DNA from 3 places in the Rhizobium sp. P2_G9 genome. Region 3 is predicted to be linked to each of the others. Evidence: riboswitches for the same ligand, from Rfam matches in the RefSeq annotation. Region 3 holds a riboswitch; each other region holds the start of a gene.
What was found. Region 3 has a riboswitch for cobalamin ahead of cobU (bifunctional adenosylcobinamide kinase/adenosylcobinamide-phosphate guanylyltransferase). Riboswitches for the same ligand answer to the same signal wherever they lie in the genome.
Positions count from the first base shown of each region.

Region 1: linked by a shared signal. The riboswitch ahead of AC1DYF_RS17465 (aromatic ring-hydroxylating oxygenase subunit alpha) and the one ahead of cobU (bifunctional adenosylcobinamide kinase/adenosylcobinamide-phosphate guanylyltransferase) in region 3 are both predicted to bind cobalamin.
Region 2: linked by a shared signal. The riboswitch ahead of bluB (5,6-dimethylbenzimidazole synthase) and the one ahead of cobU (bifunctional adenosylcobinamide kinase/adenosylcobinamide-phosphate guanylyltransferase) in region 3 are both predicted to bind cobalamin.

Region 1 is NZ_JBFUFK010000019.1:65,175-69,448, forward strand. Features, by position in the region: gene metH (methionine synthase) at 1-1,265, shown strand, start outside; cobalamin riboswitch at 1,336-1,539, shown strand; gene AC1DYF_RS17465 (aromatic ring-hydroxylating oxygenase subunit alpha) at 1,667-2,914, shown strand; gene AC1DYF_RS17470 (FAD-binding oxidoreductase) at 2,928-4,034, shown strand; gene AC1DYF_RS17475 (hypothetical protein) at 4,037-4,264, shown strand.
Region 2 is NZ_JBFUFK010000037.1:103,426-107,699, forward strand. Features, by position in the region: gene AC1DYF_RS27230 (PA0069 family radical SAM protein) at 1-365, shown strand, start outside; gene AC1DYF_RS27235 (ribonuclease HII) at 589-1,236, shown strand; cobalamin riboswitch at 1,285-1,470, shown strand; gene bluB (5,6-dimethylbenzimidazole synthase) at 1,518-2,246, shown strand; gene AC1DYF_RS27245 (F0F1 ATP synthase subunit B) at 2,306-2,797, opposite strand; gene AC1DYF_RS27250 (F0F1 ATP synthase subunit B) at 2,812-3,414, opposite strand; gene AC1DYF_RS27255 (F0F1 ATP synthase subunit C) at 3,491-3,715, opposite strand; gene AC1DYF_RS27260 (F0F1 ATP synthase subunit A) at 3,787-4,274, opposite strand, start outside.
Region 3 is NZ_JBFUFK010000024.1:45,488-49,761, forward strand. Features, by position in the region: gene AC1DYF_RS20225 (glycosyltransferase) at 1-1,829, shown strand, start outside; cobalamin riboswitch at 1,885-2,255, shown strand; gene cobU (bifunctional adenosylcobinamide kinase/adenosylcobinamide-phosphate guanylyltransferase) at 2,358-2,885, shown strand; gene cobW (cobalamin biosynthesis protein CobW) at 2,890-3,939, shown strand; gene cobN (cobaltochelatase subunit CobN) at 3,969-4,274, shown strand, end outside.

The DNA.
Region 1 (4,274 bases), on a different contig from region 3:
TCGCCTCGGAAATGGAGCGGCAGGGTTTTGACATTCCGCTGCTGATCGGCGGCGCGACGACGAGCCGCGTCCACACGGCGGTGAAAATCCATCCGCGCTACGAGGCGGGCCAGGCGGTCTATGTCACCGATGCCTCGCGCGCGGTCGGCGTTGTCGGCAGCCTGCTGAGCGCCGATATGAAGCAGGGCTATGTTGACGCCATCCGCGCCGAATACCGCAAAGTGGCGGACCAGCACGCCAGGGCGGAGGCTGCCAAGCAACGTGTCAGCCTGGCCGCTGCCCGCGCCAACGCCCACAAGATCGACTGGGCGAACGACCAGCCGCCAATGCCCACATTTCTCGGCCGACGCGTGTTCGACACCTGGGACCTCGCCGAACTCGCCCGCTATATCGACTGGACACCGTTCTTCCAGACCTGGGAGTTGAAAGGCCGCTATCCGCAAATCCTCGAGGACGAGAAGCAGGGTGCGTCGGCGCGGCAATTGTTCGACGATGCGCAGGCGATGCTGCAGAAGATCATCGAGGAGAAGTGGTTCGCACCCAAAGCAGTGATCGGCTTCTGGCCCGCCAACGCGGTCGGTGATGACATTCGCCTGTTCACCGATGAAAGTCGCAGTCAGGAACTCGACATCTTCTTCACGCTGCGCCAGCAGCTGACCAAACGTGACGGCAAGGCCAATGTGGCGCTCTCGGATTTCGTTGCCCCGCTCTCGTCCGGCAAGCCGGACTATGTCGGCGGCTTCGTCGTCACCGCCGGTATTGAGGAAGTGGCGATCGCTGAACGATTCGAGCGGGCCAATGACGATTATTCTTCGATTCTCGTCAAGGCTCTGGCAGATCGTTTCGCCGAGGCCTTCGCCGAGCGCATGCACGAAGTCGTGCGTAAGGAATTCTGGGCCTATGCGATGGATGAAGAGTTCGCGCCGGATGAATTGATCGGTGAACCCTACCAGGGCATTCGCCCCGCGCCGGGTTACCCGGCGCAGCCCGACCATACGGAAAAGGCGACGCTTTTCCGCTTGTTGGATGCAGAAAACACGGCTGGGGTGAGCCTCACGGAAAGCTATGCGATGTGGCCGGGATCATCGGTCTCCGGCATCTATCTCAGCCATCCGGAAAGCTATTATTTTGGTGTCGCCAAGGTGGAGCGCGACCAGGTCGAAGACTATGCGGCGCGCAAGGGCATGGCTGTCGCAGAGGTCGAGCGCTGGCTCGGGCCGGTGCTGAATTACATTCCGGAACCGACGGCAGAAGCAGCGGAATAAAGCCTCCAGATTGTTGTGGCTACGCCATCGCGCTGTCGCAAATGACGTTGCGATGCCGCATCATCTGTGGTCTCATGAGGATGCTTGAGGTGCCGGACGGTTCTTGGAATCGTCCGGAGAATTGGGAAGCCGGTTAAAATCCGGCGCTGCCCCCGCAACGGTAGCAGAACGTAATTGCGACGGGAGTCCACTGGGCCAACAGCCTGGGAAGGAGTCGCAAGGTCCGAAAGGACGGTTCTGGAGCCCGGAAACCAGCCTCGGGATTTTAACTCGACTGATCGCGGTGGGCGGTCAAGAGGCGGATGGCTCGTGGCGTCGGAAACCCTAATCCGAAGAACGCGACGGCTGCACGTTTCCCTATGTCCACCATGCCCAGTCCTTGAACCCGACGAGGACCGACCATGGATATCCGTTCCGAAATGCTTTCCCGGCTGAAGACCCGCAAACCCGGCTTCAGCCTCGCTCAGCCATTCTACATCGACCCAGACTATTACCAGCAGGACCTGGAGCATATCTGGTACAAGGATTGGCTCTTCATTGGTCACGATTGCGAAATCCCCGCTGCGGGCAATTATTTCACCGTCCAGGTCGGTGCCTATCCTGTCGTCATCCTTCGAGACAACGACGGAAACATCAAGGCTTTCCACAATTCCTGCCGCCACCGCGGTTCGCGTGTCTGCCAGGATCACAAGGGTTCGGCGGCGAAGCTTGTCTGTCCCTATCATCAATGGACCTACGATCTCGACGGATCGCTGCTCTTCGCCCGGCAGATGGGCGAGAATTTCGACAAGACCGGTTTCGGCCTCAAGTCGGTCGCCTGTGAACTGGCCGGTGGCTATCTCTTCATCTCGCTCGCCGACCAGCCGATGGATTTCGCACCGTTCCGGGCGATGATGGAGCCCTATTTCCTGCCGCATCGGCTGCGCGACGCCAAGGTCGCCTACGAGAGCACGATCATCGAGAAAGGCAACTGGAAGCTCGTCTGGGAGAACAACAGGGAGTGCTACCATTGCGCCGGCAATCACCCGGAGCTCTGCAAGACCTTCCCGGAAGCGCCGACTGTCAGCGGCGTCAACGGCGCCAAGGACGATCCGGAAATCGCCGCACACTGGGAGAAATGCGAAGCCGCCGGCCTGCCGAGCGCCTTCGTCATCGATGAGCAAGGCCAGTATCGCACCACCCGCATGCCGCTACTGCGCGAGGCGATCAGCTACACGATCTCTGGCCGCAAGGCGGTGCAGATGCGGCTTTCGGACAATGTCAATATGGATCGGATCGGCACTTTGCTGCTCTACCACTATCCGACCACCTGGAACCACATCCTCAGCGACCATGCCATTACTTTCCGCGTCCTGCCGATCAGCGCCACCGAGACTGCGGTCACCACCAAATGGCTGGTGCACAAGGACGCGGTCGAAGGCATTGATTATCGGCTTGACGAACTCATCCATGTCTGGACCGAGACCAACGACCAGGATCGGCAGATCGTCGAGGAGAATGCGCGCGGCATCCATTCGCCGGCCTATGAGCCAGGTCCCTATTCGGAAATGCWTGAAGGCGGTGTGATCCAGTTCGTCGACTGGTATGCGAGCTTCATGCAAGAGCGGCTGGCCGGCACGGGCAAGCCCGCGCTCCGCTCCGTCGCCTGACCGGGAGGGCACCATGAACATGATGGTGACCGGCGTCACACCAGCGGCTTTGCCGCTCGATCGATCGAAACCGTGGAATTCCGCACGCCAGATGCTGGTCTGCACCAGCGTCGTCGACGAAGCACCGGATGTGAAGACCTTTACCTTCGCCGTCGAAGGGGGAGGCTGGTTCAGCTATGTGCCAGGCCAGTTCATCACCGTGGAACTGCGCGCCAAGGGCGGCGACCTGCATCGCACCTATACGATCTCGTCCTCGCCATCACGGCCTTATGCCATCGCCATCACCATCAAGGCGCAGCCGAACAGCATCGGCACGCGGTGGATGTTCGATAATGTGAAGCCCGGCAGCCGCATTCGCGCCTATGGGCCAAGCGGCCATTTCACGCTGGCGCGCCACGAGGCGAAGAAATATCTGTTCATCTCCGCCGGCTCCGGCATCACACCCATGATGTCGATGCTGCGCTGGCTGTCGGATTGCGCGCCTGGCACGGATGTCGTCTTTCTCAACTCGGCGCGGCGGCCGGAGGAGATCATTTTTCGCGAGGAGCTCGAATTACTGGCCAAGCGGATGGCGAACCTGTCGCTCGGCTTCTTGCCCGAAGGGCGATCCGTCGCCTCGCCATGGGCAGGCCTGATGGGCCGCCTTGACCGCCATAAACTGTCGATGCTGGTGCCGGATTTCATGGGCCGCGAGATCTTCTGCTGCGGGCCGGAGCCGTTCATGAACGCGGTGAGCGGGATCATCCGCGCCGAAGGCTTCGACATGGGGCATTACCATCAGGAAAGCTTCGGTGCGACGTCGATTGCCGAAACCGTCCACAAGCAGGCCGAGGATGTCACGATCGAGGGCAGGGCGGTCGGAACGACCGTCAAATTCCTTGGTTCGAACGAGGAGGCCGTGTGCGAGCCGGGCAAGACCATCCTCGAGACGGCGCGTCTGGTAGGCGTCCGCATTCCTGCCGCCTGCGAATCCGGCATCTGCGGCACCTGCAAGGTTTTGAAGCGTTCCGGCGAGATCGACATGCGCCACAATGGCGGCATCAGCGACCAGGAGGTCGCTGGCGGCTTCGTCCTCGCCTGCTGCTCCAGGCCGCTGACCTCTCTTGAGATCGAGGCGTGATCGTGGGGGAGATCATCAACATACCAGACACGTCCGAGGACATGTTCCTCGCCTGGTTCTTCAAGCTGCCTGACAGCGCCAATGTCGCCGATGCAGCGCGTATCGAAATCGCCCGCATCGACAGTGCCGCGTCACCGTCGGATGAGGTCGCGCGTCTTCGGTCGCTGCTATACCAAGCCACCCTCAACCAACCTGCTGCCTCACGCCAGCGCCGGCGGCAGCGCCATTGATACGCATCGA
Region 2 (4,274 bases), on a different contig from region 3:
TGAACGATCACGAGTTGGAGCGCATCCTCGATTCAGGCGCTGCTGCCGGCGCCAAGGAGGCAAGCTATGTGCTGCTGCGCCTGCCGCTCGAAGTCAGCCCACTATTCCGCGACTGGCTGCTCAGGAATTATCCGGACCGCTACCGGCACGTGATGAGCCTGATCCGCTCGATGCGCGGCGGCAAGGATTACGATGCGGAATTCGGCAAGCGGATGAAGGGCGAAGGCCCCTATGCCTGGCAGATCAGCCGCCGATTCGAGCTGGCAGCCAAGAAGCTCGGCATTCGCAGGACGCGCAGCATGCCGCTGAACACGGAGCTTTTCGTGCCGCCGAGCGGTGCGGGCGTACAGCTCAGCCTGCTTTAGGTCTTTGTTTGTGCATGTCTTGGTCGATCCGGGGCGGCCCGCCTGCCGTACCGGATCGGCGAAAACTTCAGTGTCTCACTCGCACCCTGCCCGCATCAGGCCGAGGCACTGAATTCCGCGCCGCCGGCAATCCCTGTCCCGCCGGCCTGCGCACCCAGTCCTAGGAACGCCGCCCTCGTTCCGGGACTTGCGGGGAATCGGTGGAAGTGTCATTTGAACCCGCATGAGACTTCTCGCCGATTCCCTGCCCCTGGAGGAAATCGAGCCGGCTCCAACGTTCCGGTTCGAGCAGGGATTGATGCGCGACGGCTACCGGCTGGTGGCCGGCATCGATGAAGTCGGCCGCGGCCCCTTGGCCGGTCCGGTGGTCGCAAGTGCCGTGGTGCTTGACCCCGACAATATCCCTGATGGCCTTAACGACTCCAAGCAATTGACGGCGGAGCGGCGCGAAGCGCTCTACGAGCTCATTCTTGCCAGTGCGCTCGACGTGGCAATCTCGTCCGTCTCAGCGCCAGAAATCGATAGGATAAATATCCTGCGGGCAAGCCTCGAAGCCATGCGCCGTGCGGCGCATTCGCTGCATAGCCGTCCGCATTTTGCCCTCATCGACGGCCGCGACGTAGCGCCCGGCCTGCCCTGCCCCGGCAAGGCGATCGTTTCCGGCGATGCACGGTCCCTGTCGATTGCCGCGGCGTCCATCGTTGCCAAGGTGACACGCGACCGGATGATGGTCGCGGCAGGCCGCCGCTATCCGGGTTATGGCTTTGAATTCCATGCCGGCTACGCGACAGAGTTCCATCGCAATGCCATTGTCGAGCTTGGCCCCTGCGCCATCCACAGGATGACATTCCGCCCGCTGCGGAAGGATTGATTGCGGCATTCGAGGTCGGCGTACCGCTTGCCTCCCCTCACCGCTTCTGCTTAAACAAGTGTGTCCGGTGCCCAGAATATGGGAGAATCGGGAAGCCGGTGTGATGCCGGCGCGTGCCCAACGCTGTAAGGGGGATGGGCTGCCGGGCTTTTGCCTGATGCCACTGGGAAACCGGGAAGGCTGCAGCGCCAGATGATCCCAAGCCAGAAGACCGGCCGGACATGATAGACGCGGGCGCGCGGACGGCGCCAGCTGAGAAGGCATTCCGTCGGGGATTGACGATGCACGCCTCCATTTCTCGCCACCTTGCGGCGGCCGGTCCGTTTTCCGAATCCGAGACCGCAGCGGTCTACCGCGCCATTCATTCGCGCCGCGACGTGCGCAATGAATTCCTGCCCGATCCGGTGCCGGACGATGTTCTTCATCGCCTGCTGACAGCGGCCCATGCCGCACCGTCGGTGGGCTATATGCAGCCGTGGAACTTCATGGTCATCCGCGACGAAGAGAATCGGCGGGCTGTCCATCGCATCTTCCATGATGCCAATCTCGAAGCCTCCGATCGCCTGGAGGGCGAGCAGAAGCGCCGGTATATGTCGCTGAAGCTCGAAGGCATATTGAAGGCGCCGGTCAATCTCTGCATCACCTGCGACCGTAAGCGCGGTGGCGACTTTGTCCTCGGGCGAACGCATAACCCCAACATGGACCTCTATAGCACCGTCTGCGCCGTACAGAATTTCTGGCTTGCCGCGCGTGCGGAAGGCGTCGGCGTCGGCTGGGTCAGCATTTTCGACCATGACCGGCTGAAGACGCATCTCGGCATTCCCGAAAGCGTCGAGATCATCGCCTATCTCTGCGTCGGCTATGTCGAACAGCTCTATACCTCACCGGAACTGGCGGTGAAGGGCTGGCGGGAGAAAATCCCGCTCGACAAGCTGATCTACCGGGAGCGCTGGCCAGAGGCCTCGCATGTCCTGTCATTCTATCGCGAGATCGAATGCCGCAAGAAATGAAAAACCCGCCTCGGTGACGAGGCGGGTTTTAAAATGTGCTGGCAGTTGTCCGCTTGCGCTTAGTTGAGGCGCGCCTTGACTTCGCCGACGGCCTTGTCGAACAGGCCATTTGACGTATTTTCGTCCAGCTTGCTCGCCATCAGCTTTTCAGCGGCGGCGACGGCCAGGTCGACGGCAGCGGAGCGGACAGCGGTGATCGCTTCGTGCTCGGCCTGCTTGATCTTCTGCTCGGAGAGCGCAGTGCGGCGGGCGACATAGTCGGCCGTCTTCTGCTTGGCCTCTTCGGCCAGCGCTTCGGCCTCACGCTTGGCGACAGCGACGATCTCGGCAGCTTCCGCTTCGGCTTCCTTGCGCTTCTTCTGGTATTCCGCCAGAAGCGACTGGGCTTCTTCACGCAGTCTCTTGGCGGAATCGAGCTCATCGGCGATCTTAGCGGCACGTGCATCGAGGCTCTTGGCGATCATGCCTGGAACCTTGAGGTAGATCACGACGCCGAGAAAAATCACCAGGGCGACTTGTGCCCAGGTCTGGGCCCATAAAGTTGCATCCATGACGAACCTCCCGATCAGCCCTTGGCAGCCGCGACCGCGGAAGCGGCATCGGCCTTGTTTACGGATATGCCGGCAAGCGCTTCGACGATCTCGGCAGCCGTGTCTTCGGCAACCGTGTTTACCTCGCCCAACGCCCGGTTCTTGATCTCGGCGATGCTGGCTTCAGCCTCGGAAATCTTCTTGGAAAGCTCGCTTTCGAGCTTGGTGCGCTCTGCGTCGGCTTTGCCCTTGGCTTCGTCGCCGGCTTCGCGAGCGATCGCCTGCGCCTTGGAGCGAGCCTCGGCAAGTTCGGCCTCGTACTTGGCGACGGCAGCGTCGGCCTCGTCCTTCATCCGCTTGGCCTCGGCGAGGTCACCGGCGATGCGGCCCTCACGGGCAGCAATGATGCCGCCGATGCGTGGCGAGATCATCTTCGAGACGAGATAATAGAAAATACCAAATGTGATCGCGAGCCAGAGCAGCTGCGACGGAAAATGGCTGGGATCGAATGGCGGAAACGCCTCATGCTCCACCTTCGGCGGCACACCTTTTTCGGTGTTCGTCGCGGTGGCGGCGGGCTTGGTCGCGTCCGTTTCGGCGGCCGTGGCCGACAGAGCATAGGCTGTCGTCACAAACATTCCTACCTCCAGGCAAGGATATGGCATCAAAACAGGTCACGAGATTGCTCCCGTGACCCGGTGCTTTAAGCGCCAATTACTTGAAGAGGGCGAGCAGCGCGACGAGGAGCGAGAAGATGCCCAGAGCTTCCGTAACGGCGAAGCCGAAGATCAGGCGGCCGAACTGGCCATCAGCGGCAGACGGATTGCGAAGAGCGCCAGCCAGGTAGTTGCCGAAAATGCTGCCGAGACCGATAGCTGCACCACCCATGCCCAGGCAAGCGATACCTGCACCGATTAGCTTTGCTGCTTCCACGTCCATTTTGAACTCCTTTAGTGTCAGTTGTTGCGACTATTGCGTGGCGGGCGTCTTCGCCAGCCGGTTTCTTTTGATTAGTGTCCCGGATGCAGGGCGTCGTTCAGATACATGCAGGTCAGAACGGCAAACACGTAGGCCTGCAGGAAGGCGACCAGGAATTCCAGCGCCGTCAGCGCCACGGTCATGGCAAGCGGCAGGATCGCGCCGACATAGCCGACCGGACCGAGCAGACCGAGCGTGAAGACGAAGCCGGCAAACACTTTCAGGGTGATGTGACCGGCCAGCATGTTGGCGAAAAGACGGACGGAAAGGCTGATCGGACGCGAGAGAAAGGAGATTATCTCAATCGCGCTTACCAGCGGGATCAGCACGGCAGGCACGCCCGACGGCACGAACAAGCCGAAGAAATGGAAACCATGCTTCCAGATACCGTAAATCACCACCGTCAGGATGACGAGAAGCGCCAATGCAAAGGTGACGATGATCTGGCTCGTCACCGTGTAGAAGCCAGGCACCAGGCCGAAGAGGTTCGACAACAGAACGAACATGAACAGCGAAAAGA
Region 3 (4,274 bases):
CCTTCCTGTCCAATCTCGCGCGCTTCCAGTCCGTACGCTATGACGACAGCGAACTCGGCCGCAAGCTGGAAGAACTGAAGACGCGGATCGCCCCTGAAGGCCGTTTGGTGAAACGGACGGCGAAGATCCGTCCCATCGCAGTCAATCGCGACTTCTCCTCCTGGGATTCGATTCCCGAGAAGACGTGGATGTTTGCCTATGGCTGGTACATGCATCCCGTCTTCGAGACGATGTTCGATTTTCCGTTCCATGATAACATCCGACCGATCTTTATCTCCTTCCACGTCAACAATCGCGAGATGCTGTCGGACAAGGCGATCGACTATCTGAGGAAATACCAGCCGATCGGTTGTCGCGACTGGACGACAGTCTATCTGTTGCGCGAAAAGGGCGTGCAGGCTTTCTTCTCCGGCTGCGTCACCACCACGATCGGCCAGATTTTCACCGATGACGTCCCGCATGCCGGCGAGGATACGATCGCGCTCGTCGATTATTCTACCAAGGACGACGAATTTGCCAGTCTCAACGCCGTGCCCTATACGCAGGCCGAAGACGGTGTGCGCGAAATGAAGCTCGTCGATGCGCTCGACGCTGCGACCAAGCTGCTCAACGGCTATCGGCGCTATTCGAAGATCGCGACGTCGCGGCTGCATTGCTATCTTCCCTGCACCTCGATTGGCCTCGATGTCACCTTCAAGCCGAAGAACAAGGGCGATGTGCGCTTCGAAGGCCTGATGCGGCTCGGCAAGCCGCGCTTCGAACGCATGCGCAGCAATATTGCCGAGAAGATCGAACTGATCCTGCGGCTGATCTTCAACGGCGCCAGCGAGGAGCGCGTTTACGAAAAATGGCGCAATATCTGCGAAGCAGACCTTGCCGCAGCTGACGCCTATTGCGCGGATTTTCCGGCTTGGCCGGAGCCGTCCTTCGACATCGGAGCTATCGTCACTGCGCTGCGCGCCGATGCCTATACGCTCAACCCGGTTGCAGAGGGGAGCAATCCTGTCATTGGCGCCTTCGCGCTCGACGCCAATCTTTGCGACATGCTGCCGGTGACGATTGAGTCGGCGGTCCGCAATCTCTCGCGGCCGGCCATTTTCCACGTCCTGGCCCGCGGTATTGCGCGCAGCTATTTCGAGGATCTGGCCGCTGATTTCCCGGAAGCGCAGTTCACCATCTACGATTTCGACAAGGTGAACTATACCGACGATCTGAACCTGCTCAAGCACACGACCGCATCGACGATCGACCGTTTGCTGCTGCCGGATTTGCTCGGGCACGTCGATAAGATCATCTATCTCGACGTCGATATCGTCATCCAGGGCGATCTGGCCAAGCTCTACGACATGGACCTTGGCGATGCGCCTCTGGCAGGCAAGAGCAGCATTCCCTTGTCCTGGCGGACGGGTCACGACCTCTTGCAGCGCGCCACTTACCGGATGAAGAGCGCCAAGGCCTGGCAATTGCGCCGCCATCTGCATGCCTGTGGACGACTCGATTTCCGGGCTTTCAACGCCGGTGTGACGCTGATGAACCTGGCGCAGATGCGTGACGACCAATCCTCGCGCCTGACCGTGCCGCTGGTCGAGAATTTCGCCATGAACGATCAGGACGCGCTCAACATGTATGCACGGTCCAATCGCGCCGAATTCGATCCGATCTGGAACGCCGTACCGGCGCAGGAACCGACTGGCAATGACGGCATCCTGCATTTTGCCGGCACTGCCAAGCCCTGGGGACCGGGGCATATCCTGCGCGCCGAGGAATATGCCCGATACAAGTCGCTCTATGAAGCCCGCCGGGCGAGCCGCAAGATGGGTGCTGCATAACCAAACCGCCGCCGACAATGTCGCAGATGCGATTGACTTGTCGCAACGGAATCCCTAGTTCTTGACGATGTTTGGTTCCCGAAAGGCTTTGCCCCAGGGATCAAAAGGGAACGGGACGAATGGACCCAATCAGGGCATTGTCATCCCGGCCGACCCCGCGACTGTAGAGCGGCGAGGCATCCCCAGGAGTGATCGACGTCGATATCGCGGATAAACGGCATGGTGCCGCAGGCGCGAAATGGGGCAGAGGTCGCTTCAAAGCCACTGGAATGACGCTACGGCAACACGGACTGGACGCCTCTTCTTCTACGAATCGTCGGTCTGCGCAGCGCCCAAATTCCGGGAAGGCGAGGGGATGTCGATAGCGTGTGAGAAATCCACGTGGCAACCGCGAGCCAGGAGACCTGCCAGACAAGCAAGGGGCATTCTCGCCCGGTTTTTATTGGCCAGCAGCACGGAGGTTGTGATGGCGCCCGATCCTGTTCGCAGCCTTTGCGGCTGTATAAATAGCCTCGCGGTTTTCGCGTGATGGCCGCTCTTTCTTCTCCTGCCAGCGTATTCGTCCTGGGCGGTGCGCGCTCCGGCAAATCGTCTTTTGCAGAGCGGCTGGCCGCCGAGAGCGGGCTTGCGCGCCATTATGTCGCCACTGGTCGGGCCTGGGACGCCGAAATGGCGGACCGCATCGCACATCATAAGGTGCAGCGCGGCGACGCCTGGACGACGCATGAAGTGCCTGTAGACCTTGTCGCAACGCTTCGGTCCGTCGATCATCCGGGAAATGTCGTCCTCGTCGACTGCCTTACGCTCTGGCTCACCAATCTGATGATGGAGGAGCGTGCGCTGGCGCCGGAATTTGCCGCGCTCGCCGACCATCTGGGGCAAGCGAAAGCCACGCTGATCCTGGTCTCCAACGAGGTCGGGCTTGGCATCGTGCCGGAAAATCGCATGGCGCGCGATTTCCGCGACCATGCCGGCCGGCTGCACCAATCGATCGCGGCGAAAGCCCGCGACGTCTATTTCGTGGCGGCCGGATTGCCGCTGAAGATGAAGGGATAAGACCATGCAGAAGATACCCGCCACGGTGATCACCGGCTTTCTCGGCGCCGGCAAGACGACGATGATCCGCAACATGCTGATGAATGCCGGCGGCCGCAAGATCGCGTTGATCATCAACGAATTCGGCGATCTCGGCGTCGATGGCGACGTGCTCAAGGGCTGCGGCGCGGAGGCCTGCACCGAAGACGACATTATCGAGCTCAACAATGGCTGCATCTGCTGCACCGTGGCCGACGACTTCATTCCGACCATGGAAAAGTTGCTCGAACGCAAGGACCGGCCGGACCATATCGTCATCGAGACATCGGGTCTTGCTCTCCCGCAGCCTTTGGTCGCCGCCTTCAACTGGCCCGGCATCAAGACGGCGGTGACCGTCGATGGCGTGGTGACCGTGGTCGATAGCGCCGCCGTCGCCGCCGGCCGTTTCGCCGACGACCATGACGCGCTCGACGCCCAGCGCGTCAACGATCAGGGCCTCGACCACGAAAGCCCGATCGAGGAACTGTTCGAAGACCAATTGACCGCCGCCGATCTGATCGTGCTCAACAAAGCCGACCTGCTTGACGAGGCGTCGTTGAAGTCGGTACGTGACACCGTCACCGGCGCTACCGCCCGCAAGCCGCGCATGATCGAATCCCGCCACGGCGATATTCCGGCTTCGGTCCTGCTGGGCCTGGGCATCGGCACCGAGAACGATATTTCCAACCGCAAATCGCATCACGAACTGGAGCATGAGGGCGACGGCCATGCGCATGACCACGACGAATTCGAAAGTTTCGTCGTCGAACTTGGCGCTGTCGACGAACCGGCCGCCTTCATCGAAAAGCTGAAGCCGATCATCGACCGTCACGACATCCTGCGCCTCAAGGGCTTTGCCGAGGTCAAGGGCAAGCCGATGCGGCTGGTGATCCAGGCTGTCGGTTCGCGCATCGACAGCTATTTCGACCGCGCCTGGACGCCGGGGGAGACGCGCGGCACACGGCTGGTGGTGATCGGTTTGCATGACGAGATGGATGATGAAGCGATCATGCGGGAGATCAAAGCGCTGGGGTGAATGGCGTTGGATTGAATAGGTTTTAGCGAATGCATCTTCTTCTCGCCCAGAAAGGTTCGATATCAGACAGCGACGAGGCCTTTGATCTCGGCCAGTCGCCGGGCGATATCGTCTTCCTGTCCGCCGCCGATACCGAGATCGCCAGCGTCGCAGCGTCGGCCAACAAGGGCGCGGCTGCATGGCGGTTGGTCAATCTGGCGAGCCTCAAGCATCCGATGTCGATCGATATGTGGGTCGACAAGACGGCGCGGCATGCGAAGTTGGTGGTTCTCCGGGCGCTGGGCGGCGTCAGCTATTTCTCTTATCTCATCGAAGCTTTGAAGGCCGGCGCGCAG